DNA from 2 places in the Pseudalkalibacillus sp. A8 genome. Region 2 is predicted to be linked to the other one. Evidence: riboswitches for the same ligand, from Rfam matches in the RefSeq annotation. Region 2 holds a riboswitch; the other holds the start of a gene.
The links. A riboswitch is a leader RNA that binds a small molecule or an ion and turns the genes downstream of it on or off. The one in region 2 is predicted to bind cyclic di-GMP.

Region 1: it holds a riboswitch for cyclic di-GMP, as region 2 does, so the genes downstream of both, ACJROX_RS28745 (DUF5667 domain-containing protein) here and ACJROX_RS15825 (anti-repressor SinI family protein) in region 2, are expected to answer to the same signal.

Annotation. Positions count from the first base shown of each region.
Region 1 is NZ_CP174509.1:5,755,712-5,770,673, forward strand. Features, by position in the region: gene ACJROX_RS28710 (hypothetical protein) at 1-973, shown strand, start outside; gene ACJROX_RS28715 (flagellar motor protein MotB) at 979-1,671, shown strand; gene ACJROX_RS28720 (penicillin-binding transpeptidase domain-containing protein) at 1,919-3,934, opposite strand; gene ACJROX_RS28725 (IS1182 family transposase) at 4,134-5,621, shown strand; gene ACJROX_RS28730 (acyltransferase) at 5,766-6,827, opposite strand; gene ACJROX_RS28735 (GNAT family N-acetyltransferase) at 7,027-7,800, shown strand; gene ACJROX_RS28740 (DUF2569 domain-containing protein) at 7,882-8,418, shown strand; gene ACJROX_RS28745 (DUF5667 domain-containing protein) at 8,544-9,677, opposite strand; cyclic di-GMP riboswitch class I at 9,806-9,889, opposite strand; gene ACJROX_RS28750 (glutathione peroxidase) at 10,175-10,657, opposite strand; gene ACJROX_RS28755 (hypothetical protein) at 10,988-11,191, opposite strand; gene kynB (arylformamidase) at 11,340-11,957, opposite strand; gene fabZ (3-hydroxyacyl-ACP dehydratase FabZ) at 11,985-12,419, opposite strand; gene ACJROX_RS28770 (transposase) at 12,493-13,080, opposite strand; gene ACJROX_RS28775 (DNA-directed RNA polymerase subunit beta) at 13,416-13,757, opposite strand; gene ACJROX_RS28780 (flagellar hook-basal body protein) at 13,780-14,607, opposite strand; partial or broken gene ACJROX_RS28785 (flagellar hook-basal body protein) at 14,660-14,962, opposite strand, start outside.
Region 2 is NZ_CP174509.1:3,075,305-3,090,266, forward strand. Features, by position in the region: gene ACJROX_RS15765 (hypothetical protein) at 99-1,631, shown strand; gene ACJROX_RS15770 (DNA alkylation repair protein) at 1,660-1,920, opposite strand; gene ACJROX_RS15775 (hypothetical protein) at 2,019-2,150, shown strand; gene ACJROX_RS15780 (hypothetical protein) at 2,384-2,527, shown strand; gene ACJROX_RS15785 (hypothetical protein) at 2,885-3,499, shown strand; gene sipW (signal peptidase I SipW) at 3,514-4,086, shown strand; gene ACJROX_RS15795 (TasA family protein) at 4,166-4,762, shown strand; gene ACJROX_RS15800 (LPXTG cell wall anchor domain-containing protein) at 4,879-5,571, shown strand; gene ACJROX_RS15805 (class D sortase) at 5,577-6,182, shown strand; gene ACJROX_RS15810 (hypothetical protein) at 6,201-6,452, shown strand; gene ACJROX_RS15815 (helix-turn-helix domain-containing protein) at 6,484-6,795, shown strand; gene ACJROX_RS15820 (helix-turn-helix domain-containing protein) at 6,828-7,160, opposite strand; gene ACJROX_RS15825 (anti-repressor SinI family protein) at 7,234-7,377, opposite strand; cyclic di-GMP riboswitch class I at 7,409-7,494, opposite strand; RNA gene ssrS (6S RNA) at 7,787-7,971, shown strand; gene ACJROX_RS15835 (5'-3' exonuclease H3TH domain-containing protein) at 8,229-9,104, shown strand; gene ACJROX_RS15840 (NAD(P)-dependent oxidoreductase) at 9,208-10,086, shown strand; gene ACJROX_RS15845 (reverse transcriptase-like protein) at 10,290-10,682, opposite strand; gene ACJROX_RS15850 (type 1 glutamine amidotransferase domain-containing protein) at 10,825-11,361, shown strand; gene ACJROX_RS15855 (zinc-finger domain-containing protein) at 11,592-11,783, shown strand; gene ACJROX_RS15860 (DUF6123 family protein) at 12,025-12,330, shown strand; gene ACJROX_RS15865 (HD domain-containing protein) at 12,459-13,103, shown strand; gene ACJROX_RS15870 (2Fe-2S iron-sulfur cluster-binding protein) at 13,244-13,564, opposite strand; gene ACJROX_RS15875 (VOC family protein) at 13,667-14,086, shown strand; gene ACJROX_RS15880 (S1 RNA-binding domain-containing protein) at 14,104-14,962, shown strand, end outside.

The sequences.
Region 1 (14,962 bases), 2.7 Mb from region 2:
CCGGGTTTTAGCAGAGGCAGAAGGTGTCCTCGACCACGTCGTACAAGAACAGCTGCAAAATGAAAAACCAAAAGATTCCCTTGAGCGTCTGCTGGATCGCCTCGTATCGAAGGTCCAGGAAAGCTTCCAGGAAAGTATCGGCGATTTTAGTGAAAAAATGGTCGGTTTCACGTCCGGTCTTGAGGATGCGATGGAGGATGTCAAAGGAATTTTAACCGCACAAAGGGATCATACGGAGCAGTTCAAACAAAGCACCGATGTCCTCGTCATGTTCGGAGACCGTTTTTCAGAAACGATCACGAAGCTTGAATCTGTCCAGCATTCAGTTGATAAAAGTCTTGCAAAGCTCAACGATCATGTCTCTGGCTTTGAAAAGCAATACAAACGGACGAGTGAACAGCTTGAGCAAGGACAAAAGCGTATGGAACATGTGATGAAACACTCCGATCGCATGATTGAAGAATCTCAAAAGAAAGCCGAAGAACTCGGACGTTCCCTCGTCGCTGGCGTGGAATCCGTCCTTTCCCGATATGAAACGAAGCAGGAAGACTTCGAACGGAAAATGGCACAGCAAAACGACGAATGGTTTTACAGGTATCAGGATAAAACCGAGCAATACGGCAGGGCTTCAGAGTCCTTCGCCGGCTCAGTTCAACACCTTGAAAAAGCCTGGTATGGCACGATCGAAACATTCAAGCGTGATTTCATCGACCAGCTCGGCTATATGTTTGACCGTGAACGACAAGCGAGACAAGAACCTGGACGGGATCAGGAGATGCGCGAACTCATCAGGGCACTTGACTCCGTTTATCAAAACTTGTCGCGGGAATTCAAACAGACACATCAATATTTCGGCGATGTCTACCATGTGTTACAGCGCTTGCTGGATGCGACCGTCCAAACACAAAACACACGCTATGAACGGGATTATGAGCCACGTCGGATTACTGTGCATGACACAACCCACCGGTGATGCCGATGCGAAAAAGAAGATGGCGTAACGAAGAGGAAGGAACGAAGAGCTATTTCTGGCCGTCCTTCACAGACATGATGGCGATGATGGTCCTTGTCATGCTGTTCATCGCGATCATCGCTTACATCCAGAGTATCTATAACGCTTATGAGCAGACTGAAGTAAGGCATGAGCTCGCAAAGGTGGCCGATGTTAAAAAACATATTTCTGATCTGATTGAAAAACGGCTTGAGGAGAACGTCGGGAAGGATAAGATCGTCCGCGGTCCGAACAACACGATCGCGGTTGAAGGTAACATTTTATTTGATACCGGTAGTGCTGAAATCAGTCCGCAAGGGAAAAAGGTGTTGGCACAGCTTTCCGACGCCCTGGTCCAAATCATTGATGAGCAGGAGTTGAGCCGCTACCTCTACATCATTCTGATCGAGGGGCATACCGATTCAGTTCCTTATGACAACTGGACTCTTTCTACTGAACGTGCCGTTGCGGTCGTCAAGTACATGGCCGAAGTCAATCCGAAGTTCAAAGAGCAAAAATACGCCCAATACATTGCGGCGACTGGCTATTCGGAATATAAGCCGATAGCAGAAGGAAGTTCAGACAAATCCCTTCAGAAGAACCGGCGGATTTCGTTCCAGATCATTTTAGACGATGAAAAATGGCAGAATAAACTTAAAGGGATCATCAACGAATATTAGCTGAGGACTGTACTAAAAAATCAGCTTGATTTCTGGAATTATGAGCCGATTTCGGAATTTATAAGCCGATCCCTTTAATAAATGCGTATTTTGTATTTTAAAAGGAGTCCTGCAAGATAACTGGCAGAACTCCTTCTTTTTCTTAAATATACAACAAAAAAATGCAAATCATCCCAGCCACTAAAACACATCATTCGGGCGGAGGCATACTATAGTCCGCTTTCAATTTCCGACAACCGTACGTGTTTTATTCGGTTACGAGGATATCCTCGAAGACTTTCTCCACTTTCGGCGTGACGTAATGACTGCCATTGCGTTTTTTAACGTCTTCGATCATCATCGAGATGAGAAGAGAAGGGTTTTCGGTGTTCCAGGCGACGAACCAGCCGTTTTCTGTCCCTTCTTTATCATCCTTCGATTTTTTCAATTCAGCCGTACCTGTTTTGCCTGCAATTTTTACGTTGGCAAGCTTCACATCATTTGCTGTACCATTCGGACTTTCAACCACTTGCACGAGATCATTCACAATCGTGTTCGCTGTTTCCTCACTGATCACATTCTCTTTCCAGGTTTGCGATTTTTCTTCATCCGTAAAAAGAATCGGCTTGACCATCGTCCCTTTTGTAACAAACGGCGTGTATGTCAGCCCTAAATGAAGAGTGCTCATTTCTACCTGTCCCTGGCCGTATCCACTATCAGCAAGCTGACCTTCACTCGAGAACCCTCCATTAATGATTTGTGAGGACTCGATACCAAGCGGGAATGGTATTTTTTCATCAAAACCGAACTTCTTGGACTCTTGTAAAAACGCATCCCCACCAATATCTAACATCGCCATCGCAAAATAGATATTATCCGATCGGACAAGTGCATCCTGTAAATTGACTTGCGTGTCCGGACTTGGGACACGAGTGATGTAATGATTCCCGCCCCAAGAATCCTTTTGCCAACGGTTGTTTGCCGGGATCTTCTTTTCCGAAGCAGGATCGATTGCATCTGTTTCAAGTCCAATTGCAGCAGTGATCGGCTTGAAAGTGGATCCTGGTGCGTACGTATTGCTGAAACGATTCCTCAACGGTACAGAAGGGTCATTTGCAAGCCTATTGTACTTTTCACCAGTTACCCCTAAATTCGGGTCATAAGAAGGTGTACTGACAAGTGCTAAGACTTCCCCGGTGGTCGGGTTAAGCGCAGCTGCTGAACCTTCGTCCTTCCGCATTTGATGGAAAAGCGATGACTGGACAACTGAATCAATCGTCAGTGTATAATCTTTCCCGTCAACGGGTTCGTTTTTAGCAAGGATATCCTTTGTTGTTCCATCTGTATCCTTGTTGACGATTTCACCACCGAGCTGACCTCTCAATTCTTTTTCAAGTGCTCGTTCGAGGCCTGTTTTACCGATGATGTCTTGAGCCGTGTATCCCTCGTCTTTCTTTTTCTCCAACTCATCAGCATTAACAGCGCCGACATAGCCTGTCAAATGTGCCGCGGCCGCTTTCAATGGGTAGACCCGTGCTTTTTTCTCTTGTAATTTAGTCCCATTAAGCGGTCGGATCGCTTCAATCTTCTCTCGGTCATCGTTCGCCAACACCTCTAGAGGGACAAAGGAATCTGGTTGGACCCAGGATTGGTTTAAAGCTTTCTCAATTTCCTCAACCGGAACATCGATCAATTTCGATAGCTTTTCTTTTACCTCTTCTTCATCTTCTTTCAGCCAAGATGGTACAAGACCGACCTCTTGAACTACACCATTGATCGCAAGTCCCTCACCATTTACATCAAAAATTTCACCGCGTTCAGGCTTGATCGTTGTGGCTGAAATGGTATCCCCTTCTTCCATGCCAGCGAAGATCATCGATGGACTCCAGTTGATTGCCCATTTCTCACTGTCTTCACCTTTTTCATAGACGAGTTCTGCTTGATAGGAAGTCTCAAGCGGACCAGCGAGCGTATCCATTTTTACCGTATAATCGAACGTCGGCTTATCCTCTTCATCGTATTTCTGCTCTTCCCCCGGTAATTTATATGTAGCTTTCAAATTACTCATATTGATACCTTCATAAATGTTCGTATACCGTTCAACAAATTTCTCTTCTGTAATCTGCTTTTTCGATTCTTCTGATAAAAGGCTGTACATTTTGGCATAGTCCTGTTTTTCCCATGCCTTCATGTAGCTTTCAAACGTCGTTTCAGGCTTCGGTTTGTCAGAGCAACCGACGAGGCTGAAAACGAGACAAATTAGAATGAATATTGATTTCCGCAAGTCTGATCCCCCCTAAACTTTGACTCACTTCTTCTATATTACCATTATCTTCTTTATTTTTCTTATTTAATGATTCTCTTTGAAAAAACAAAAAAGACCCCTGAAAGAGAGTCCTGCAAAACGAATACAGTAACTGGAAAAAGCGCCCTTCGGGGCGTTTTTTGATATGATGAAAGAAAAATGCAAAGGAATTGGATAAATGTTAAAAGATCAATATCAAGAAACTCTTTCCTTTCATGCCGAGTTGTACAATTTAATACCAGAAGATCACCTATTAAAGAAAATCGATAAGGTGGTTGATTTTTCATTTATATATGACCTTACGAAGGAATCATATTGTATGTATTACGGACGACCAGCGACTGAACCAGAGTTACTACTTCGAATTCTTCTCATCCAGACCTTATATGATTTATCCGATGATCAAGTCATTCAAGATGCCAATTTACATTTAGCTTATAAGTGGTTTTTACGATTGAATCCCGAAAGTTCTTTACCCCATCCTACACAATTAAGTCGATTTCGAAACCATCGATTAGGAGCTAATCGTGTAGAGGAAGTATTGGAAGAACTCGTCAAGCAGTGCCAGGAAAAAGGGATCATCCAATCGAAAGCACTCATTTTAGATTCTACACATGCCCAAGCAAACGCAAGTAAGCGTTCGCCTCTACAAGTGCTAACAAAAGCAGCTTCAAGGCTCTCCAGAGCCGTTAAAAAACAACATACCAAACTACATAAAAAATTACCTAAAGCTCCAAAGCTTAATGATATTCCAGAGGAAGAACAAGCTAAAGAAATGCTTCGGTATTTAGCCCATTTAGGTGAACAAATCGAACAGGCTCTTCCAGATGCGGAAGGCGCGATAAAGGATAAGCTGGAGACCGCAAAGAGAATTGTCGAAGACGAAAGGCTTCTTTCGAAGAAAGGGATTCTGTCAGCAGTAGACCCGGATGCGCGTTTTGGATGGAAGTCTACTACAAAATCCTTTTATGGTTATAAGAATCATCTTGCGATGACCGAAGAAGAAATTATTACGGGTGTTCAGGTCACTCCAGGAAATGTAGATGACGGTAAGCAATTAAAAGAATTAGTGAACCAATCTAAAGCTGGTGGAATGGAAGTTAACGAAATTCTCGCTGATACGGCTTACTCATCTAAGCATAATTTATCCTACTTACAACAAAATTTAATCACAGCATCCATCCCACTCAATCCATCTGTTTATGGAGCACGAGAAGAGGACAACTTTCAATATGATAAAGAAAGAGATCAAGTGATTTGTCCAGCAGGACACCATAGTATTCGAAAAGCTCGAACGGGTAAAAAAGATACTGGAACAAACCAAATGAACACTTTTTATTTTGACGTTGATATATGTAAAGAATGTCCGTTAAAAGAAGGGTGTTATAAAGAGGGGAAAAAATCAAAAACATACTCCATTCGGATCATTTCTGAAGAACATCAACAACAAATGAAGTACTTAGACTCGGAAGAGTATCAAGAACGGAAAAAGGTACGTCCATCTATAGAGCATAAGAATGCGGAATTAAAAAGATTCCATGGGTTAACCAGGGCGAAATACCGTGGTTTATTAGGTATGAAAATACAAACCTATCTCTCGGTGTTCGCTGTAAACATTAAAAGAATGACAAAATTATTACCACAAAATGAGCTGGGAAATGTGTAATATCAGCCCATACTTCTTGAAACATGTAAAAATCCACCAGAAAGTTAAGATCAACTTTTCTAACTGGTGGATTTTTCTCTATTAAAGATTTTTTCGCCCTATTTTGCAGGACTCTCTGAAAAAGAGTCTTTTTGTTGATGTTATTTATTTGTTCTGCATGCGCGGTACCGGAATGATATACTGTACAAATGATAATTTTCGGATTGCCTGGACGATTCCAATTGAGAGCAGCATCACGAGTATATACATAATCGGTAATCCTCTGGTCGCCCATGCGGTGTGTGGTAAAACTTGATTCAAAAACAACAATACTAAGGGATGGACGAGATAGATCCCCATCGATAGTGTTCCGATCAATTTTAAAGGACCATAAAGGATTCGTCTGCTCTGGATGACCGGGAACAGTCCGATGACAGCTATACTTAATAAAGGAATATTAATCAAATTCGTCATCCGATTTGAAGGAATCGAACCCATTATTTGATATTCATAAATGGCTAATACATATACCATTGCTATTAAAATTAGTAATTTAGCCTGGCTGGTCACAAGCTTTGTTATTGAACGCCAATAATATGCTAAGAACCCACCGAATATGAAATAAAAAATCCATGTAAAAATGAAAACACGGTTATTCAAAAGAGCTCCTAAGCCTTCTTGAACGGATATGAAATTCGATAGATTTATAAAAAATGCACTTACTATAAATGAGACAATCAAAGCTATCATCCATGATAACTTTGTTCTAATTGCTTGTAACATTGGAAAGACGAAATAAAATTGGATAACGATAACCATGAAATACAAATGGTAAAAAGAAGCTCCCATTAAGAAAGATTCTATAAAATCTTGTCCAGATGGCAAGGTTGCATTCAACACGATTACTTTGATCAGAAGATAAAAAACACTCCAAACCACAAATGGCATTATGATTTTTGTGAATCGGGATTTTAAAAACCTTTGAAAATCAAATCCTTTTGCTTTTACTTGATGGAATAATAAAAACCCACTGATCAAGGCAAATGTTGGTGTGCCAAAGCGCCCTAGCTGATTCAATGCAAAAGTCAGCCAATTGAAGGTCTGGCCATGTTGATTATAATAGCTTGCACTAAGGTGTACAAGAACCACACCAATACAAGCAAATGCCCGTAAAAAATGAATCTCTTCAAAAAATTTTCCTTTAGGTTTCTCAAGTGTTTTCTCCACTAGTAAAACCTCCCCCCTAACGTCATTACATTTATCAGTTCGCCGATAATGGGGGGAAAGTGACTATAGTTTCATTTACAATTTATGTAAAAAGTTAGGTTGACACTAATCTTCCTCATTTGTAAAGATTAAGTTGCAGGATTTTTACGTCATGGGACGAAATGGCTTTTATTAGAGAGAAAAGAGGCTTAAAACACCAATGGATCAATTGTGGAAATATGTGCCCGGGGTAATGTGGGATTACGAAAGTATCCCGGACAATGTTGAGTATGTGGAACGGCCGGAGCTAATGATGTATAGGACGAAAGGCTCTTCAAGTATTTTATCCAACAAAGTTGTAAAAGTAAAAGTAGAATCTGTGGAAGAATTCTTGGCATTATCCAGGGAAATCGAGCACTTTTATGATGAGAATCCTTTCTCCTGGTGGGTTGGACCTGATTCAGCACCTGAGGATCTGGTTTTGAAAGTTCAGTCGTTGGGGCTTGAATATGAGGACACTTATTATGGGCTCGTCAAAGTAGTTGACCGATGGGAAAAAGTTGAGATGCCGTATGCGGTGGGAAGTGTAGTTGATGAACAGGATGTCAGGCATTTTGTAGATGTAGCCGCAAAAATCTGGGGATATGATGACGCGACAAAAGAAACGTTGGTCCGGCAAAGGCTTGAATACTTGAGGGATCCTAAATGCAGGGGCGGTTTTTTGATTGTCATGGATGGCACACGTGCAGTGGGATATGCCGGATATCGGTTCAGCACGGATGGCGAGGCTATGTATCTTGCAGGGACCGGAGTTTTAGCTGAGTACCGGAAGCAAGGCATTTACCATGCTCTTTTATCAAAACGAATGGAGCTTGCGAGTTCATACGGAAGTAACTGGCTCGTCACTCAAGCTCGGAAAGGCACTTCAGAACCGATTTTACGAAAGTTGGGGTTTGAAGATTCAGGGAAATATGAAGTGTTTAAAAGAAGCTGAAATTTGGGTCGTATGCTCCAGTTTCTCTTGGCTGGTTTCAGGGTATTAAAAAGTAGATTTAGGAATCGAAAGGAGATCATTATGGGATCTAAACTCGAAGGGATCGCTGGATGGTTGATTTTGATTGTCGCAGGTCTTTTATTAGTCCCGATCATTCGCCTCTATGCTCTTTATCAGAGTTACGTAACCGTTTATGATACGCCGGCATGGAGTTTGTTGACTGAACCAGGTAACGGGATGTATCACGCATGGTTTGCCCCCACTTTTTTTATCGGCGCAGCTGTTGATTATGTAATCATAATCTTATCATTGATCGCATTGTGGCTATTGTTCCAAAGAAGCCCGTCGTTTCCGAAGTTTATGATTTACTTTCTGGTCGGTGTGACCATTTATTCACTCGCCGATGGTTTCGTGACGAACTGGATTTTCAGCTCACTCCCTATCTCGGAAGAAATGCTTGCTTACATTAAAAATCAATCCTACAGACAACAAATCGGTTCGTTGATTTCATGCTTGATCTGGGTCCCATACTTATTAAAATCCAAACGAGTCAAAGTAACATTCCTAAAACAGACAAGCATACGCCCACCCCTATCCGGCAATGGAATATCAGTATAAAAAATATTTGTACCAGGTACTTTTTAGAGCCCTTGGCACTGTTGAGGTTGTAATTAGTGCCTGCCACCGTAACAAAGAAAGAGACCTCCGCTGAGTGCGTGGAGGTCTCCTTAGGGTAGCCGATGTTAGTTTCTGCCGTTTCCGTTCCCATTTCCATTACCGTTACCTTTGCCATTGCCTTTTCCATTTTCTTTACCGTTGCCTTTGTTTCCGCGTTCATTGCCTTGCTTATCGTTTTTACGATTTTTATCACCGTCACGATCTTGCATGGCTTTTCCTCGGTCTTCGTTGGCTTTTTCACGCTTTTCTTGAGCTTTTCCGGCCTTTTCTTCCGCTTTTGCAAGTCGTTTTTCTGCTTTTTCTTCAGCTTTTTCTGCTTTTTTATGTTGTTCCTCAATTTCAGTGTTAGTTTCTTCAGTTCCTTCAGTTTCTTCTCCTTCAGGAGCCTCGGTTTCTTCTTTAGCTTCTTCTTCTTGAACGAGGTCTTCACTATTTTTTTCTTCTAGCTTGGCAATCTTATCATCTAGTTTTACAAAGGCTCTCTGAACATTTCTCATTAAGGCATCTTGAGCATTAGGGTTTGGTACATTTATGAGCGCTCCGAGTAATGCATCGATGTTTTGTGATAATTTTACCTGAAGCTCGTCTTCTTCAGAACTGTCTTCATCCCCAGTTCCTTCTTCAGTAGTTCCCTCGTTTTCTGTACCTTCTTCATCTTCAGTAGATTCTTCACCAGTTTCTTCTGAAGACTCTACTTCTTCAGATTTCTCCATTGCAGCTTCTTGAGCTTTCAAGGCTTCCTCAAGCGTCTCTTGAGCCAATTCATCTTCACCTGCAGCAAAAAGTGCATTTGCCTCAGCGATACGAGTAGCTGCGATATCCGCTAAAATTTTTGCCTCTTCATACTCAGCAAAAGTAACAGCTAGACGAACATTCTCGACCATCTTTTTAACAAAATAGAAAAAGTACCCTGGTAATAAGGATGGTTCCTCTACTTCTTCAGTAGGTTCCTCTTCTAATATTTCTTCATTAGTAGACTCTTCTTCAGTACCATCTTCTGAAGATTCCTCTTCGGTACTTTCTTCAGTATTTTCTTTAGTTGTATTCTCTTCTTCGTTTGTAGTTTCTTGCTCTGTAGATGTTTCATCGGACACATCTACCGTTGGTGTAGCTTCATCCGTGTTTGCAAACGCACCAGGTGAAGCTCCAAATAGTAAAAGTGAAGCTGCGCTGATCGTTGCGATCCATTTTTTTAGCATGTCTTTCATTCCCCTCTGTCCTTTATTCATAAAAAAAAAGCAGATTGCCAAGGCTGTAAGAAGCTTTCAACCCAGGAATATGCCATAGGACCCTCTTGGGGTACCAATATATGTATGTGTTACTGGTCCTAGGCAACTGGCTGACATAGGTAAAACCGTTAGTCCCTTTAGCTTTGCGTCACTACCTTTCGATAGCTTTGCCTTTATCCACTTTTCATTACTTGTAGGATACAAGAATTCGACAAGATTTTCCAAGTAAAATATACCCGTTTTTCCAGATGATTTATAGTACTTTTATATCACATAACACAGTTAATCGGTGATTCTTTTATGTTTAGGATTTATAGACTAGTCTTAAAGGCCTGAATCATTATGTTAACGCTTTCATTACTGAAAGATTCAGGAATTAATTTGAGTAGTCGAATCTTACTTTGTAATCCTATGCGAAGCCTATACTGGAGATAAAAAGGACGAGTAAGGACTCGTCCAACACCATATTACCGGCTCAGCAATTTTTGAACGTCTTCTTCCATATTTTCGGGGTTGGTTTTAGGGGCGTACCTATTGATTACTCTACCCTCTTGATCGACGAGAAACTTGGTGAAGTTCCATTTTACCTGATTAGAAAGCAAACCAGGTGCTTCCTTTACCAGGTGTTTGAATAGAGGATGGGCATCTTTGCCTTTGACATCCACTTTACTGAACATGGGAAAGCTTACCCCATAATTGACTTGACAGAACTCTTGAATGTCTTGTTCTGATCCGGGTTCCTGATTCATGAATTGGTTGCTGGGAAAGCCCAGTACTTCGAAACCCTGGTCCTTATAAGTATCGTACAGTTTCTGCAACCCCTCATACTGGGGGGTGAAACCGCATTTGCTTGCCGTATTGACAATCATCAGCACTTTCCCTTTATAATCCGCTAATTTCTTATCTTCTCCTGTAATCGTCTTGGCCGAAAAATCATGAACACTACTCATAGAACCGCCTCCTTTTAATTTAAAAATTAGCAATCCCCAACATATAAGTCAAAAGTATCTTTTAAAATATAAAAAGCCAGCCTTATGGATATTGATTTATCCTCTTTATAATGCTCGGTGCCAGGTACCGATTCAGACCCCTTGGGAATACTGACTTCCTGATCGGTGCCTGGTACTTCTCACAAACCCAGTTGCAGCAAGGGGTAAACTGTCGTGCCTGGTACAGCATCCATTGTACAGCATTCAAAAACAAAAAAATAGAGCTGCATTGGGCAGCTCATAAATGAGGGTAGGGAGGTAGGACAGTGTGCCTACGGTTTCAGTTTAAAATCAAGAACCGTTTTCAGAAGATTCGCCTTCACCACTTTCTTCAGTGTTCGTTTCTTCTTCGGTTGGTTCTCCATTAGTTGGTTCTTCATTAGTTGGTTCCCCATTAGTTGGTTCCGTTGGTTCTTCTTCCGTTCCGTTACATGCTGTTATTAACATAATTGCGAATAATGCAGAGCCAAGTTTAGCGAGAAAGCTTTTTTTCACGGTAACCACTCCTTGTATCGCAAGTTTTTTTGCTGGCTGTGTACCAGCTACTTACAATATAGAGCATTTTCCGTTAAAATTGGGTAATTTTACTGAATGCATAAACATTCCTAACGATTTTAACACCGCACTAACATTCACTTAACAATCATCTTCGTAAAATGGCTCTGACCGGGCTGGCATCGGATTCAGTTAGCGGCAATGGCAATGCGATCAGTTCATAGACGCCTTCCTCGACATCATCCAGAATGACACTTTCAAGGATATGAATGTCGTTGTTTAGTAAACCATGATGTGCAGCCAAATCCTTTGAATCTACCTGGTCGACGGAAGGAACATCCACTCCAATCAGACGGATGCCTTTTTCTTTTAAAAATGGCGCAAGTTCTTCTGAAAGGTAGGTGATCGATTCCGGAAACTTACTTCGGTCTGTCCAGGATCCGGTTTTTATAAGCAATCGCTCTACTTTACTTAAATCATAACATTCCAGATCCTCAGGTTTTATCGAATCACGGTCTTCTAGATGGACGACGAGTGTATCGCCAACGTAAAGCTCCGGCTGGAGATCCAGCATCTTTTTACCATCATTGTCAAAATGAAACGGTGCATCTACATGTGTTCCTGTATGGGTACTCAACGTCAGACTTCCGACGTTCACGGATCCAGTCTCTTCTTTCGTCCAGTTCAATTTAAAAGAAAAGGGAGTATCGCCAGGCCATGTTGGCACTCCCTCCTTCAGCGGTTGAGAAATGTCCCAAATTTTCATCAGCAAATCTCCCCTTATAATAGCTATCTATTCTTTCTTTTCACCTAACGCGAACATGATTTCAGCTTCACAAGCGACCTCACCATCGACGGTTGCAACAGCCTGTCCTTTCCCCATCGAACCACGGACTCGCGTCAATTCCACTTCAAGGCGTAATTGATCTCCCGGGCGTACTTGTCTTTTAAAACGGCATTTGTCGATACCTGCAAAAAAGGCCAGACGTCCACGATTTTCTTCTTTTTTTAGAAGGGCAACCGCTCCCACCTGAGCAAGTGCCTCTACGATCAAAACACCCGGCATGACAGGATATTCAGGGAAATGTCCATTGAAAAAGTCTTCATTTGCGGTCACATTTTTAATCCCGGTTGCATGTTTACCTTCTTCAACTTCAAGAATTTTGTCCACTAGTAAAACCGGGTGACGGTGTGGAATGATTTCCTTGATTTCATCGATGTTCAACATATGTAAATCCTCCTATGTATTGCTTTCTTTTTTCCTATCATAGCACAAAACAGCTTTGAAAAATAAATCCTGGCTAAAGGAAGGATTCCAGGGATTTTTCCAGCTCATCGCCTGTTATGGATGCAGTTGGATCGTTTTCTACGAATTTCTGGTACTCGATATTTTGGGGATAGGGAAAATAAGAGAGCACGGGATAAGGATTTACGTTGGGGAGTCTGTGGAAATCAACATATGTCCGGTAGCTGCTCCATTCATACGCGCTTGGTGTTGTTGCTAGATCGGCATTCACTGGGTTGAAGTGGATGTATTTGCTGACGTCCATTTGATAGTTCGGCGAATCGATCAGTTTAGCACCATAACGTCCTTGGAAAACATGGCCGACGAATTCATATTTCTTATTGAAATAGAGCGCATAACGATGATGGATCTTTCTTATGATTTGATCGGGTGCTGAAAAGTGGGTTTTTAATTGAAGGTGGATGTGATTGGTCATCAGGCAGTAGGAGTAGAGGTCGAAGGTGAATTCTGATCGGGCTTCGCCGAGAATTTTCATGTACTTCAGGCGGTCTTGATTGTCGTAAAAGAGAGGGGTCTTGCGATTTCCACGCGAGGTGATATGATACTCCGCTCCGGGATACCATACCCTTAGCTTTCGAGGCATAACGTCACTCCTTAAAAGAATTTGTTCAGTTTGATTTATCAGCTAGTGAATGGGGATTATTTCTTATAGGTGTCGAAAATAGAGGAAACTTACCATCATTATACCGCTAAATAGATAAATTTGGTAAATGATATTTATCAGTTTCCGACTGATCGTTTGCGAATCACACTCTGAGGTTGTTTATGAGCCGATTTCAGAATTTATGAGCCGATTTCAGAATTTATTGCGTATTTTGAGTACTGAGTTATTCCACAAATTTTACATGAAATTCAAAAGCCCTTTGGAGGGTAAACCTCCTAAAGGGCTTCCATGCAAGGTTCTTATTCAGATTTCATTCATGCGTCTTTTTTGACAATATCGACGATGTGCTGCCATGTGTCTTTTTTGAAGACGTCCATCATTTCTCCGTCTCCGACTACTCCATACCCTACAGCTAGTCCTCCCGCAAGGCAAAGCGCGAACAAGAGAACAACAATGATCAACCGTAGCCAGATCGGCACAATGCGTTCCTGAAGCTTATCTGACCGTACTCTCTGTTGTTTACGCTCTTCCTGTGAAGAAGGCGAGCTTTCCTCGTTCTTCTTCAAGTATTTTCTTATTAATTTATTTTTACTCGTCTTAAATGCTTCTCTTAAAGAAGATCGTTCATTTTTGGCTTCTGTATTTTTTTGAATCATGTTAACTCCCCATTAATCCTGCTTAACGAATGGTATTCACTAGTCCCATCATCTGATCAGCCATCGTTACGGCTCTGGCATTCACCTGGTAGGAACGTTGTGTAGTTAAAAGTTCTGTCATTTCCTGAGCGACATTGACATTGGATTGCTCCAACGCACCTTGCTGGATCAAGTCTTTCATTTGCTCCACTAGTGCAACAGCTTGTCCAACCGGCGTATCAGGACCAAGTCTAAAACGGTTTTCTCCATACGCCTCTAATAGCTGAGGCCGTACAATTTCGGCCAAAGCCAATCGGCAAGCATTTACAACCGTCCGATCCGGCATCGTGACTCCAATCGTCCCATTTCCATTGATCGAAATCGATTCAAATCCTGCCGGTATCTCAATCGGACCGTTTTCACCCATCACACGATCCCCATTCGCAGCAGTAAGTTGTAATTGATCAGGGTTTCCTTCTACTGGATTCAAGTAAAAAGACCCTTCCCTTGTATATTCAATGATTTCGACATTATTTTCAAGTGTTTTCGAAATTTGAAACATAACGTTCGGATTTAATAAGGCAACATCCAGGGTTCTACCCGTTTCGAGAACACTGCCTTGCTCTAATCGAAGGACGGTCCCAGAAACTCGTGATCCACTTCCAAGACGAATTCCATCCGGTGTCAAACGGCCCATCTCAGCTCTCTGGTTCGGCTGGTTGTTTATCTCTTGGACTAGTAAATCAGAAAATTGTACATTGCGTCTCTTAAATCCATATGTATTACTATTCGAAAGGTTATTTGAAATCGTGTCTAACTGCCGTTGCAGCTGTCCTATCGATACAGAAGCCGTAATCATCGATCGATTCATCATTCTACCTCCTGAAATCCATCCTATTGAAGCGAGTCTTTTAAAATTCAGATCAACCTAGTCTACCAATTTCATTCGATGCTTTTTCCATCGTCCGGTCGTAAGCTTGTAAAACCTTCTGATTGGCTTCGAATGTTCGATAAGCATTCATCATTTCTACCATCGTCTGTTCAACATCCACGTTGGAGCGTTCGACAAATCCTTGTTTCAACTGATAGGAAACTTCAGGATTCCCTTCTGCAGGGATGATTGTATCTTCATTCCCAACTACAAAAAGTCCGTTCCCCGCTTTTTCAAGTAGGTTCGGATTTTCTACAAGCGCGACATTCACTTGTACGCCGAGCTCTGGAATCAT
Region 2 (14,962 bases):
CCATTTTTCAAAGCCGGTAAAATTCAATGCTGAAGAAATCACGATACCACTAAAAAAATAGACTGATTGTAAGCTTAAACCGTTGTGAGGGGGAAATGATGAAAGGAAAAAGTAAATACATCAAAATCATCCCAGTTATCTTGATTTTGATAGCATTCATTTTTATAACCGATAAGTTCCAGGAAAAAGAACGATCTTCATTTGCGGTTGATAAGGAAAAATTCGATGTTGCCGAGAATGAAAGTGAACTGAAAGAGAAGTTAAGTAAAATTGTCCCAAATTACAATCCTGAAGAATTCGAACTGATTGATAAATATGACCTTATGACGGAAATCGATGATGTTGAAGTGAATATCTTAGAGGAACAGCGTAAGTTCAGAGTTGACTCTGTATGGAACGAAGACATGCGTCTACTGGTAACATACAGTCTGGATTTATCACCATTTGATGAAGACCCGGAAGATATCCCATTCTTGAAAGTGAATCGATTGGCCTATCATTTGGATGGAAAAGAGCCATTTGAACTGGCGGTGGGAAGTAGAAACCAGCCAGGAGCCACCTTTTGGCATCATGATGGTGTCGTTTATAAAAATCGCCTATATCGCCGTACATGGCTTGAACCTGAATTTAGTGAAAAAAAACATCAAGAATTTTCTAAGTGGATAGGAGTCCAACAAGCCCATACATACAATGCAGAAGCCATCACAAATATAAATAAATTCGAATTAGGGGACATCCAATTAATCCAAAAAACTAAAAATAATAGTGAAAAATCCTATGCGATCGATGATCTCTATGTTAATTATGATTTCAAAAGCTGGAACCCGTTATTAGAAAAGAAGCCGATCAATGAAACTGTAACTTTAAGGAAAGATTCGAAAATTACGTTCACGGATTTCGAAATGAGGCTGCATTTCAGCCAGCTGAACGTGGACTTGGATTCCCCTTACGAATTCACAAGATTAAATTATAAATACAATGATCATATAGACTTTGCTCCACTCCAATCCGGTCCTGATGGTCAACGGTTTATCGGGCTACCGCATTATCAACAGATGAACTTTTTAGATACTGAGGAAATTAACTTGAAAATTTTAGGTGGTTCATTTCCGACTGATGAAGAATTATCGCATGCCATTACTCCAGAAGATCTAAAAGAATTTCGTAACCAAATAGAGGCAGGATCAGACAGTATTGAAATTAATCGTGAAATTGGCCAGGTGAATGGGATTGAATTCAAGTTGACGAAATTAGGTAAGAATGTTCATGGACCAAGGGAATATGAATATGGATTTTTCATTTCAATAAAAGCGAATAAGGAGATGCAAAATCTTCATTTAAATAATTACACGGAATTTCTAGAATTTCGAAAAGAGAATCCAGACACTCCTTTTTATGGGGAAGCACAAGCGTTCTATGAAGTTACAGATCAAAATGGCAAATCAGTAAAGTCACGGGGGGAGTACTCTCATTGGATTGAATCAGATGAAGATAGGTTCGCCCAGGAACAATATTTCGGTATCGAAAAAGAGGATTTCGATCAACTTGATGAAATAAATATAAGATTGTTGAATATACCAAGGTATATCGAATTTGATGAAAATGAACTAACAGTTAATTTAAAGAATTAAAAAGCACCTTTTTTACGGGTGCTTTTTTCTACGATAAAAATGGGTTTTGTGATGACCGTGCACGAGCTTGAAACGTTTCCTCGTTATCAATCAAGCCGCAAGCTCCGCATTGAACACGATATTGCGAGCCCTGGTAAGGCATATGAAACACTTCCAGGTTATCGTTGGAGAACTCCTCAACGACATCACCAGATTGCGGATCCAGCTTTACACCTTTTGGAATCTGTTCAATCACATTGAAGCGGGTTCGATTTGTTTTACAGCCTGGACATAAATAAGGTCCACTCATAACGAACACCTCCTATCTTTAGAATGACCAAGAAAAAAAGAATTATGAACAGCAAATGGTCCATACTAAGAAAAAACATAAGTCAGGAGGGTTGAATGATGGGCAGACAAAAGAAAGGGAACGCCAACGCACAACGCAACAACAATGCTAAAAAGATGGAAGAACGCTCAAAAGCAGCCGACATACCAAACTATGCAGATAGCGAAGTTAAAAAGATGCAAAGTGAATAATGTTGTAATTTTCCGAAAAACAGTGTTAGTTTAGGTAAAAAGACGTATTATAATAAGACTGAGTAAAACGTATTGGTGGGAGACAAGTGAAATGCATTTCAAAAGTGGACACTTGGAAATGTGTGGAGTTACGAGTGCAACCGACCCGATCTGTTTAAAGATGGGGTTTTTTGTTTGTTTATCTTTTTAGTAACTAGAAAGAAATTCATTTTAAGCAGAAACATAAAAGTTGAATGAACGATTCCCGTATCGAAAGCATAGACAAAGAATGGGTTGCACTGATCCTCCGAAGCCAAAAAGCTTGGACTATCAAAGCAGAAGTCCAAATCTTCCTCAGAGCAATACATGAAGTAAAGTTAAAAACAGTAACGAAATAACCCCTTATTAAACTTGATGGCCGATCATCAAGTTTTTTAATGAAATTATGTTCATTTTAAAGAACGTAACCTATTTTAAATGATGTATGTATTTAGGCCAGTTCTTTAAAAGAAATAGTAAAAAAGTTGAAAAAGTAAGAAAATTAAAGGAATAGGAAGGTAATTTAAGAATAATTTCTTTAAAACGAACAATATGACTGATTCCACAGGTTTTCACGTTCGTTATATAGGTATATAATCCAATCATTTAACGTTCTTTAAAAAGAACATTAAATTTCCAACCTATCAGAAAAGTAGGTGAAATGGTTGCTTGAACTACCTAGTAGAAAAAGAAGAACGCGGAGTTCGCCAAATAAATTGAAGAAAAAATTTAGACTAATCCTTAATTTCACATTAATGCTTTTTATTTTCTTCCTATTTGGTTTTACCGTTCAGAATACTTATTCATTCTTTAGCGATTCAAGTCAAGTAAATGGAACGATAACAGCAGCAATTGATTTTTGCGCAGATAAAACTTATAAAAAATCCCATAAAGAAATCTGTAAAGATAATGCGGGGATAGGAAATGGACCGGAAAATGGTGACGAGGATACTGGGAACCATACAGATCCAGACAATCCAGGACATAACAATGATGATTGTGATGATCACACCAGCGCCTCTTGTTCAGAAAAAGGTAAAGAAAAAGACAATACCGATAATTCAAGCACTGAAGAACTGCAACAAGATACGGAACAGGAAAGTTCAGATAGTAAATCGGATGAGACTGAAACAAAAACAGATACTAGTAATCAATCTGATGACGTAAAAGAAGAATCTAATACACCAGCTAATTCGGCTTCAACAGAGACTGAAGAAGCAACAACAACGAGCAATAAATCAGAACCAGAAAATAAAGAAAATGAAAATGGTGAAAAAGAAGCAAATCAAGAAGTTGAAAAGAAAGCTAAATCAACTGATAAATCAGAATAAACGGAGTGATGCATATGAAAACAGTTTTAAAATGGATCAGTAACATTACCTCATGGTTATTATTTGCAGTATTCATTGTGATGATTTTCATGGTGGTAAGTACAAAGGCTTCGGGTGGGGAACCGAATTTCTTCGGTTATCAACTAAAATCAGTTTTATCTGGATCGATGGAACCTACATTTGATACTGGATCTGTTATTATAATCGATCCGTCGGTCAATAAGGAATCTTTAAAAAAGGATGACATCATTACCTTTAAGGAAGATGCTGAAAAATTAATAACTCATAGAATTTTTGAGGTTAAAAAAACGGAGAACCATGTACAGTACATCACAAAAGGAGACAACAATGATGGAGTGGATCTAAATCCAGTACTATCAAAAAACGTTGTCGGTAAATATAACGGTTTCAACATTCCTTTTCTAGGATACTTTATGAACTTTGCAAATTCAAAGCTCGGTACGGCCATACTGTTAATCCTACCAGGAGTACTGTTGATAATATATTCAGCTTACTCGATCTTGAAAGCAATTAGAGAAATTGAGGTACCCAAAAAAGAAGAGTCTGGTACCACATCAAGTAATTAGTTGTGTTGAATTTCCGCTATTGCGGATTCAAAATAAAAACTTTACATACCCAAGTGGGTGAAGGAGGAAAAGGGAAAATATGAGTATTAAGAAGAAGTTAGGTTTGGGCGTAGCATCAGCAGCACTAGGATTAGCATTAGTTGGGGGAGGGACTTATGCATACTTTAGTGACACAGCCGCAGCAAGTAATACTTTTGCGGCAGGTAAATTAGATCTATCAGTTGATCCAACCACAATCATTGATGTAGACAACTTAAAGCCTGGAGATACTATGATTCGTTCTTTGGAACTTGTTAACGGCGGTACATTGGATATTAAGAATGTTGTCCTAGATAATGCTTATACTGTTAATGATCATGGATCCAATAACACTCGTGATTTGGGTGAGCATATTCGAGTTAATTTCCTCTTTAATGTTGATAAGTTAGACGTACCAGTTTATTCAACTACTCTCGCTCAGCTATCTGCGATGTCTCCTGAAGCAGTAAAAGATACATGGGAGCATATCTTCGGAGATAGATGGGGTAGCGAAGGGTTAGTGGCAGGTTCTAGTGATTTACTTTACGTGCAATTTGAATTTGTTGATGATGGTAGTGATCAGAATGAATTCCAACAAGATTCATTGAATCTCCAATGGACATTTACTGGTAACCAAACTGATGGTGAAGAAAGATAACTTCAATATTCTTGAATGATGGGAAGGTGGGATCATCCCACCTTCCTATTATTTAGTATGAAAAATGAGAAACTCCTTATCCAATATAAAATTATTATAGAGGAGTCATTGTCATAATGGTTAAAAAAATACTAATACAATTAGTAATGATATATAGCGTAGTCATGTTAGTGAATGTTTTCTATCAGCCTGTCATGAATACTGGTGCTGACGAGAGTCCTTCAGTGATAGATATAAGTACTTCTCCTGCTAACTATTTGTTTGATATTAAAAACTTAAAACCAGGGGATTGGGCAGAACGAAAAATTATTATTGAAAACGATGGAAATGTAGATTTTAAATACAACACATTGGCAAAGTTTAAAGAGGGATCTGAAAAACTTTATGAACAGTTAGAAATGAAAGTTCAAGATCAAGACGGTCATATTTTATTTCAAGATAAACTTAGTAAATTTGGAAGTTTAGCTGAACGGGAGCTAGCCCATCACAATAGTGAAGAGTTCGTTGTCACTGTCACTTTCCCACCTGAATCTGGAAATGAATTTCAAGGGTTAGATACATCGTTCGATTTAGTTTTTACTGCTGAAGGTAACAAAGAATCCGTGCCTCCAAAAGATACTGAAATACCAAGTGAAGGTGGTTCACCAAATGAAAAGACACCTCCATCTAAAGATGGACGCTTACCACAAACAGGAGAATCCAATCCAATTTGGTATTACTTATCTGGAATCATGTTAGCTGGTTTAGGTGTCGGTATCATGCGTAAACGCTTGAATCGTGATCGACCTCGAATCCGGTTAAGAAGGTAGTCATTATGAGATTGCTTCTAGGATTTTTCATATTTCTCATCGGTGTCGGAATCACTATCTTTCCTTTCCTAAAGTCACAACACAGCCTCTATCAACAGGATCAGTTACTTGAAGAGTGGAATCAAGCAGACTCATTTAAAGCTGAACAGAGTTTCACTTCGTTATCAACGGTTTATGCTTCAGATACGGAAAGTACAAAGGCTCCTTCTAGTGGTGAATTGGTTGGTATGGTTGAGATTCCTGGAATCGATGTCAAATTACCAGTTTTAGAAGGAGCTACCTTATCTAATCTAAAGAAAGGTGCAGGACATTTGGAAGGGACTTCTCCCTTAGGTCAGGCAGGGAATTCTGCTATCGCTGCACACCGCAGTTATACGTACGGGAAAGACTTCAACCGTCTAAACGAAGTGAAGCCCGGTGATGAAATCATAATAAAGACAAAAGAAAAAACATACACATATATCGTATATGACTTAACTAGAGTCCTTCCAGAAGACACTTCTGTTCTAAAATTAGATCCTTCCGAAAACATTGTTACTCTCATTACCTGTGACCCGATGAAAGATCCTACTCACCGCTTGATAGTTCAAGGGACACTTAAAAATCCATAAAGAAAAGGGGGTTTACCCATGATTCGCAGATTGAATGGTGATTATATCTCTTATATCAACAACCGAAAGATCAGTCTTAAATACCATAATGACGACATCGGCGAAATTTCAATCAATAACCACGTGATGGGAAAGTGCCCGTATTCATACACGAAATATGTAATCGAAAAACTAGAACAGAAAAATAGAAACCTTAAGATCTTCATTCAGGATGATGAAATTCTATTTAGGGAATTAAAAGTAGGTACGTTGATTGATATTAAAACATAACAATGAACTATTAGAGGGTGGGATCCTACAGATGTACTTATGGAGCAAGATTAGGGATGCAAGGTTAGAGCGGCAAATTTCGGTCATTGAACTAGCTGAACGTGTACAAATTACCGAAGCTTACATATTAAATTTAGAGAATGGAAAAATACAAAACCCCTCATTCTTTAAAATGATGAGGGTTTCGAAGGAACTAGGTTTGGATTTGTATGAACTGGAGGAGTTATTCGTAGATCCAGAGTGGTTAAAACTTATGAAAGAGGCTATAGAGCTAGGTTTATCAAGGAAAGAGATTCGTAACTTCATTTTTCAACAAAAAGACATGAAACTTGGAGCAAAATAAAAGCACTGCTAAACAGTAAATGTTTGCGGTGCTTAATTATTGTCTTGTTGTTTTTTCCATTTGTTGTACTCTAGGAAACTTCTGAATTCTTCTTTCGATACTCCGGATTCCATAGCTTCTTGTACTAGTTTCATCCATCCTTGGTCCAGATCGTCAGACTCAACATCAACAGAGTCATGCAATAAACTGTCTAGAGGAACATTCAATACATTAGAAATTTTTTCTAGGAATTGGATAGAAGGATTGGTTTGTAGATTGCGTTCAATTGAGCTCAAGTAGGATTTCGCGACTCCAGCTCTATCAGCAAGTTCGGACAATGACATCCCTTTTTGATTTCTGTAGTGTTTAAGACGATCCCCGATCATTTGTGAACTCCTTTAGTATAATTAATTCAATTATACCATAAACAATCTGAAAAAATAGCTTATGTATGCGGGTTTATGCCTTTTGCTCCAAGGATTTTATTGGGAATTTTCCGATAAAATCCCTTATTTCATTCTTCGTCAAACCAACTTGTTTTGCGACCTTCATTAATTCAATCCATTCAACATCCAATTTTTCTCGATCTTGAAGCTTTTCCACTCATACATTCCCCCTACAAAGTATACTTCCTCTTGGTAGACCAGCCATCGTAGTAAAGAATACCTTAGATCTGTGACTTTGCGTCCCCGCCTTTCGATGGGTTTGCCTTTTGAACAGGAGGGTATTGTGCCCAGATAATACTTATATAATAGATGTTGCATAATACAAAGGTTGTAGGATTACGCTGAAAATAAGTTCTAATTTTGTCAAAACTTCAAAAAATTACGACAAAGTACCTGAATGTGCGAGCTTACAAGGAAAAGATATACAAAAAAATGTGATAAAAGTTTTATTTAGAAAAGTTTGTTGTTCTATTACGATCAGTTGTACTACCTAATCCTTTCCGAAAAATAACACTTATAAAAGAATAGCATCGAACTTTACAAAAAAACTATTCCTCGATATAATTAAGTTCCTGCATTGTTAGTGACACGTTTATGTCTTAAACCGATGACATGACAAAGGGAACCTTATATCTCGATCTAGACGTCATGCCGCAACTTCGGAAGCGGAAGACGAACGGATTGATGCGGGTACCCACCTACTAATGTGGGTTTATGAGTCATGAAGTGTCACGGCAAGTGCGGGGATTACATATTAAAACAAGCTGGCTCCAAGAGTACGCAAACTCGAGAGCCAGCTTTCTTTTTTAAGAATTAAGAAAGTATAAAATTTCATAGAAACACTGTCTAGCTCCAGCACCCAGCCACTTGAATCACTTCAGCCCTACTGCGGCGGCGACAGCCTCCTCGTTGGACTTCCAGTGACCTTCTTGGCTAAACAGGGGCACTTACGCTTTTCTTTTATGCTACAATGGTAAAAGGATTTTGACGGGAAAAGGGGATGGGAACATGGAAAACCGTTTTATCATAATTGATGGTTTCAATTTGTTGAGCCGATGTTATTTTGCGACAAGTTACGGCCGTGAAGATCATGAACTGACGAAAAACAGCCAGGGTTTATACACGAATGCGCTTCGGGTTAAAGTGCAGAAGCTATTAAACCTGATCGAGATGTACAACCCTTCGCATATTGTGATTGCGTGGGACGTGAAGCGAGAAGAAACGCTGCGTCGTCAGCGCTTTCCAGATTATAAGGATACGCGCAATGAATTGCCGGAGCCTTTGATCCAGCAATACAATACGATAACCGAGCTTCTCGATATCGTCGGGGTAACTCAATTGACGATCAGTCCATACGAAGCAGATGATATCATCGGAACGTTGTCGCGCCGGTGGTCAGAGGAAATGGATGGGGAGTGTTTTATTTATAGTAATGATCGCGACTTGCTTCAGCTTCTTACCAACAAAGTTTCGCAAATCATTGCTAAGAAAAAAGAAGAAAATGCATATACCCTCAAACATTTTACCGATGAATACGGGATTACGCCAGCTCAGTGGATCGATGTGAAAGCATTGTTAGGTGACAAAAGTGATAACATTCCCGGTGTTCATGGTGTCGGTGAAAAGGCGGCACTGCCGATGATCCAGCAATACGGAACGGTTGAAGCGATTTACGAAGAGGAGGAACTTGATCCGATCTTCAAACGCTATTTGAAAAAGATTGCGGCTGGGCGTGAAATGGCATTTTTAAGTAAAGAGCTGGTCACCATCGATACGGAGATTGGGATCTTGAAAGAAACACCATGGGATGGTTTCTCCCTGAGACTGGATCGCGACAAATTAAGAGGAGAAGTGGAACGACTCGAATTGCGTGTTAGAATGTAAGATGAAACCTCGCTTTAATATAGCGGGGTTTTTTAGTTGTCTAAGAAAACAACCTCGGCTATCATTATAATTATAAGAATTTTCAGATCGCAAGGAGGGCAATATGGATATAAAAGAAGCGACGATCGGATTTATCGGTACAGGGGTAATGGGAAAAAGCATGACAAAAAACTTGCTTGATGCGGGTTATGAGGTTTTGGTCCATACGAGGACCAAGTCAAAAGCCGAAGAACTCCTGGAAGCAGGAGCGGTGTGGAAAAATTCAGTAGCGGAACTTGCTTCAGAATCGAATATCACTATAACGATGGTCGGTTATCCGCATGATGTAAAAGAAATTTATTTCGGAGAAAACGGAATCCTCGAAAATGCTAAGTCTCATTCTTACGTCATCGACATGACGACATCAAGCCCGATGCTTGCCAAAGAAATCTATGAACAAGCATTGACGAATAAAATCTTCGCATTGGATGCTCCGGTTTCAGGCGGGGATATCGGTGCTCGAAATGGTAAACTTGCCATCATGGTCGGTGGAGATCCGGAAGTCTTTGAGGCAGTCAAGCCGATTTTTGAAGTGATCGGGGGGAATATCATCCTACAAGGAAAAGCAGGCGCAGGCCAGCATACGAAAATGTGCAACCAGATCGCGATTGCCTCCAATATGATCGGCGTTTGTGAAGCGATCGTCTATGCGGAAAAGGCAGGGCTTGATCCAACAAAAGTTTTAGAAAGCATTACGACAGGGGCTGCTGGAAGCTGGTCGTTGAGTAACTTGGCTCCTCGGATGATCGCAGAGGATGACAAGCCTGGCTTCTATATCAAACACTTCATCAAAGACATGACCATTGCCTTAGAGTCAGCTAAAGAAATGGGGATGACAACTCCTGGATTGGAATTATCGCTTTCACTTTATAAATCCCTGGCTGAAAAAGGAGAGGAAGACTGCGGGACTCAAGCTTTGATCAAATGGTACCAAACTCAGTAAAAAAGCCTCTCTTAAATAAGGCGCTGTCATAGCAAAGTTCTTTAAGCGAAATTCCTGACACTCTTGCGGGAAAAGCGAGCCAGGCAAGACCCTGGGACAAGGCTCGAGTGAGGTGGCTTGCGAACCGCCCACGGAAAGGGAGGGAATTTCGAAAAAATCATCATTGAAGAATAACAGAGCCTTAAAAAAGCGGAAAGGTTATTTTATCCATTCAACTGAATTGCTGAACGGGCGAGCTTATCTGCGTTTTTATTTTGCGAACTTGGAATCCATTTGATGAAAAAGAGATCAAGTTCATCTTTTAAAAGAAGGATCTGTTGGAGAAGAGGCTGATACAGATTCTTCTTTACGTATTCTTTATCGACGGCTTGCTCGACAAGCTGGGAATCAGTTCGGAAGGAAACGATCTTATATTGTTTATTGATACAAATTTTCAAAGCATGGATGACGGCATGGTATTCGGCTTCATGGTTGGTCATCGTCCCGAGTGGGATCGAATAGGATTCGGGTCCATCCGGTAACCCTTTGATAAAAATGCCCGCACCAGAGGGGCCGGGATTTCCAGAGCTAGCACCATCAACGTATACATCTATCATACTTATCACCTTTTTTATTGTTAATCCTAACGTTTATCTTATCATAGAAACCGGGTAAAAGTACTCCATATCCCCAGTGGATAAGAGTACGGCCTTCAAGAAGGTTATTACAACGAATCTTATTTAAAAGGAGGTTCAGATGATGAGGCTGTCGAATAAACGTATATTGGCTTTTGTAGAAAATGACTTTGAGGACCTTGAACTATGGTATCCTTTACTCCGTTTGCGGGAAGAAGGAGCCACGGTGCACCTTGTCGGTAAAGAGGAAAATAAAACGTATAAAGGGAAATATGGTGTTCCGGCAGTTGCGGATTACAGTTATGATGATGTGAACTACTATGAATACGATGGTGTTCTCGTCCCTGGCGGATGGGCACCTGATAAATTGCGCCGTGATTCAAAAGTGTTGGAAATCGTGCAGTATATGGACAATCAGAAGCGGGTGATCGGACAAATCTGTCATGCTGGATGGGTTCTGATTTCTGCTGATATATTGAACAATAAAGTGGTGACGAGTACCCCTGGAATCAAGGACGATATGAGGAACGCTGGTGCGGAATGGCATGATGAATCCGTCATCGTAGACGGTCATCTTGTTTCCAGTCGAAGGCCGCCTGATCTTCCAGATTACTTGCGGGAACTGATCTCAGTTTTAGAAAATGGAAGCACAAGAGATTAACCACTCCACTGTGAGTGGTTTTCTCTTGGTATATTAACAACCTGTCCATCAATAAAATAAAACAAGAAATGGAATACTTAAAGTGGAAGTTAGATTTAATTTAAAGCATATGGGAATTATTTCGGTGCAAATCCGGATTAATTTATAGCAAACTAAAAATATTTCGGTGCAAGTCCAGGTTATTTCAGAGCAGATCCGGAATATTTCATCAAATTGCAGGAGTGAGTCATGTGGAAAGAAGGGTTGTGACAGAAGAAATTGAATGGACGTTGAATACGTTCTGCCGCGATTGTTTTGTCCGCGATGCGTTCAAGAAAGATTATGGGAAGAACTATGCCCAGAGTTTTTGTAATCGTGACTGCAGTGTCGGAAAGCGTCTTCAAGCACTTGGAGAATCTTTATTACAATATAAGAAAGTATGAATACTTTATTAAGTATAAGTGAACGAGCTGGTTACTTCGGAAGCAACTCTCCGCACGAAGGAAAAGCATTTGCTTTCTCGAGGGGCTAAGGCTCAGCCGTCGCCACAGGCTTGGCATTGCCAAGTTTTCTTTATCGAAAAGTGTAGAAAAATAGCTAAATTCTGAACCTTTTGCTTCATTCTCTCTCGTTTATGATAAAATAAGAGTATCACTTTTCATAAAAGGGTAGGGCTTAGGGCATATGCGAATTGATTCTACGGGTGAATTTATCCAGTTTTTAAGCAGCAAAGGCATTCATTTGACAGAAAATCATATTGCATTCATCTATTTCGGAAAAAAATACACAGATTCGCAAGATGAGGTTGTGAATGTGGCTATTGAAACGACCTTGAAAGTCCAGGTCAAGTTCGATGGCAGCTATTATATTGCCTTGTTAGAGGCTATGAAACAAGCCGATGTTAACAACTATTTTGAGGCAAAACGGTTTGTACGGAAGAAGCAAATCGTACCGACTACTTTACATATACAGAAACAGAACAGCATTTAACAAGATGCTGTTTTTTCAATGTACGTAAGGAAAGTATATAATACTTTCTTCAGTATTAGCGCAGCTAAAGCTCAGCTTTCGACAAAGGCTTGGTAAAGCCCGAGTTTTCTTTATGAGGAGAGAAGTGTATGGAACAGATTCGAGCAAATATCGAAACGATAGTAAGAGAAAGATTGAAGGACGATCACACAGGTCATGATTGTAGCCATATCGAACGGGTACGGTCACTTGCTTTGCATATCGGAAAAATCGAAGGAGCGAACCTGTTGATATGCGAACTTGCTGTGCTGCTCCATGATTTGATTGATGATAAGCTTGTAGACGATGAAGAGAAGGCATTAAAGGAGGTCACTCAAGTTTTATTGAATGAAGGTTTGCCAGAAAATGACATCGATCACATTGTGGAAATCATCACGACGATGTCGTTTAGCAAGGGTACGAAAAAGGGAATGCGGACATTGGAAGGACAGGTTGTGCAAGATGCGGATCGGTTGGACGCGCTCGGTGCGATAGGGATCGCCCGCACATTCATGTATGGAGGTTCGAAGGGTGAGGCCATGCATCTGCCGCATCTTCCACCAAGAACGGAACCTATGACAAAAGACGAATATAGATATGGGGATAGTTCCATAATCAATCATTTTTATGAAAAACTGTTCAAGTTGAAGAATCTGATGAACACAAATGCAGGACGAAAGCTGGCAGAAGAACGTCACCATTATATGGAAGATTTCATCGAGCGATTTTTAGCCGAGTGGGATGGACGTAAGTGAGCACGACAACATTTTTAAATCATAACATGTCCTGATAATTCACGACAAAATAAAAATTATCACGACAAGATTGAAATGTATCGTGGCGTATCAATAAAAAAGGACTCCGCCACTCGAAGTCCTTCCACTACTTTTGTTTATTATTCCGCTGGCCGTGGCCCAGCGTCCATGTTGGAGTTTTCTTCCGTCATGATCGGACGGACTGTGGCATCATCATCGACTCGCACTTGACAGGATAACCGGAAACCTTCCTGCAGTCCTTTTCGTGAAAAGGCTTCTTTTTCAATATCTGTCAGTTCGCCGAAATCGCCTGCTTCCACTTCCACACGGCAAGTCGTACATTTGGCTTTACCACCGCAACGGTGGAGGATGTTGATTCCATTGTCCTCAAGTACTAATACGAGTTTTTTACCTTTTTCAACTTCAAATGTTCCATGGTCTGGCACTGTAATCTTTGGCATGATCTTCCTCCTTAGAGATGAATTACCTATAATTATACAATACTGTTGCCTTTAATTCCTAAAGTTAAACTGTAAACTTACAGAGGAGTGATTACCTGATCTATGAAGAAGACTCTTGATCATATAGGCATTGCAGTCCGTGATATCGATGAAGCGCTCAATTTTTATGTAGGCATATTGGGTGGAGAAGTCGAACATCGATATACAAGTGAAGCGCCAGGAGTTGAGGTTCATGTAGCGGCTGTCCGAGTGGATGGAAATCTAATCGAATTGCTCCAGCCAACTTCAAATACGTCACCTGTAGCTCGTTTTATCAGGCAAAAAGGTAAAGGCGTCCACCATATCGCTTATTGTGTCGATGATCTTGACAGAGCGATTGAAGAAGGTAAAAAGCAGGGAATCCGTTTCCTTGGAGATACCTACCGAACGAACCAGCTTGGACGACGGTTGATTTATCTCAATCCGATTTCAACAGAAGGTACAATCGTAGAATTTTGTGATTATCCACATCAATCATTTTGATATAATGGGAAATAATAATGACAAAGAACGTAAAGGAAGTTGGTAAATTGAATTCATTAGAAGCTGGAAATATTGTTAATCTGATAGTCAGTCGTAAGACAGAATTAGGATATATGCTGACGAATGCGAATAGAGAAGAGGTCTTTTTGCATAGCTCAGAAACTGAAAATGATTTGGAAAACGATGAAAAAGTGAAAGTGTTCCTCTATCACGATCATAAAGGGCGGCTGGCGGCAACAACGACCATGCCATTTATCGATATGAACAGCATTGCGTGGCTGGAAGTCGTAGGTGTGAAGCATAATTTAGGTGTTTTTTTGAATATAGGTATCAAGAAGGATGTCTTGCTTTCAAAGGATGATTTACCGGCCGAACGCTCATTATGGCCAAAAGAAGGGGACAAGTTATACTGCGGACTGCGTACGGATAAAAAGGGAAGGCTGTTTGCGGACCTTGCTACGAGTGAAGAAATCGAGACACTTTCTCAAGAAGCGCCTGAAAACCTTCGAAATCAATATTTGACTGGTCATGTCTATCGTTTCAAGGAACAAGGGGCGATGATTTTTACGGATGACCGTTATATCGCTTTCCTGCATGAAGAAGAAGCAGATACAAAACTGCGTCTCGGTCAGCGATTACAAGTGCGAGTCACTTTCGTCCGTGAAGACGGCAGGATGAACGTATCCCTCAAAGCACCCAAAGAGATTGCGTATGAAGAAGATTCTCAGCGTTTGATCGATTATTTGGAGCAGAACAGTGGATTCATGCCGTATCATGACAAATCTGGTCCAGAGGAGATCAAAGAAGTATTTGGGCTTTCTAAGGCAGCGTTCAAAAGAGCGATGGGTAAATTGATGAAAGAAGGAAAAGTGAAAC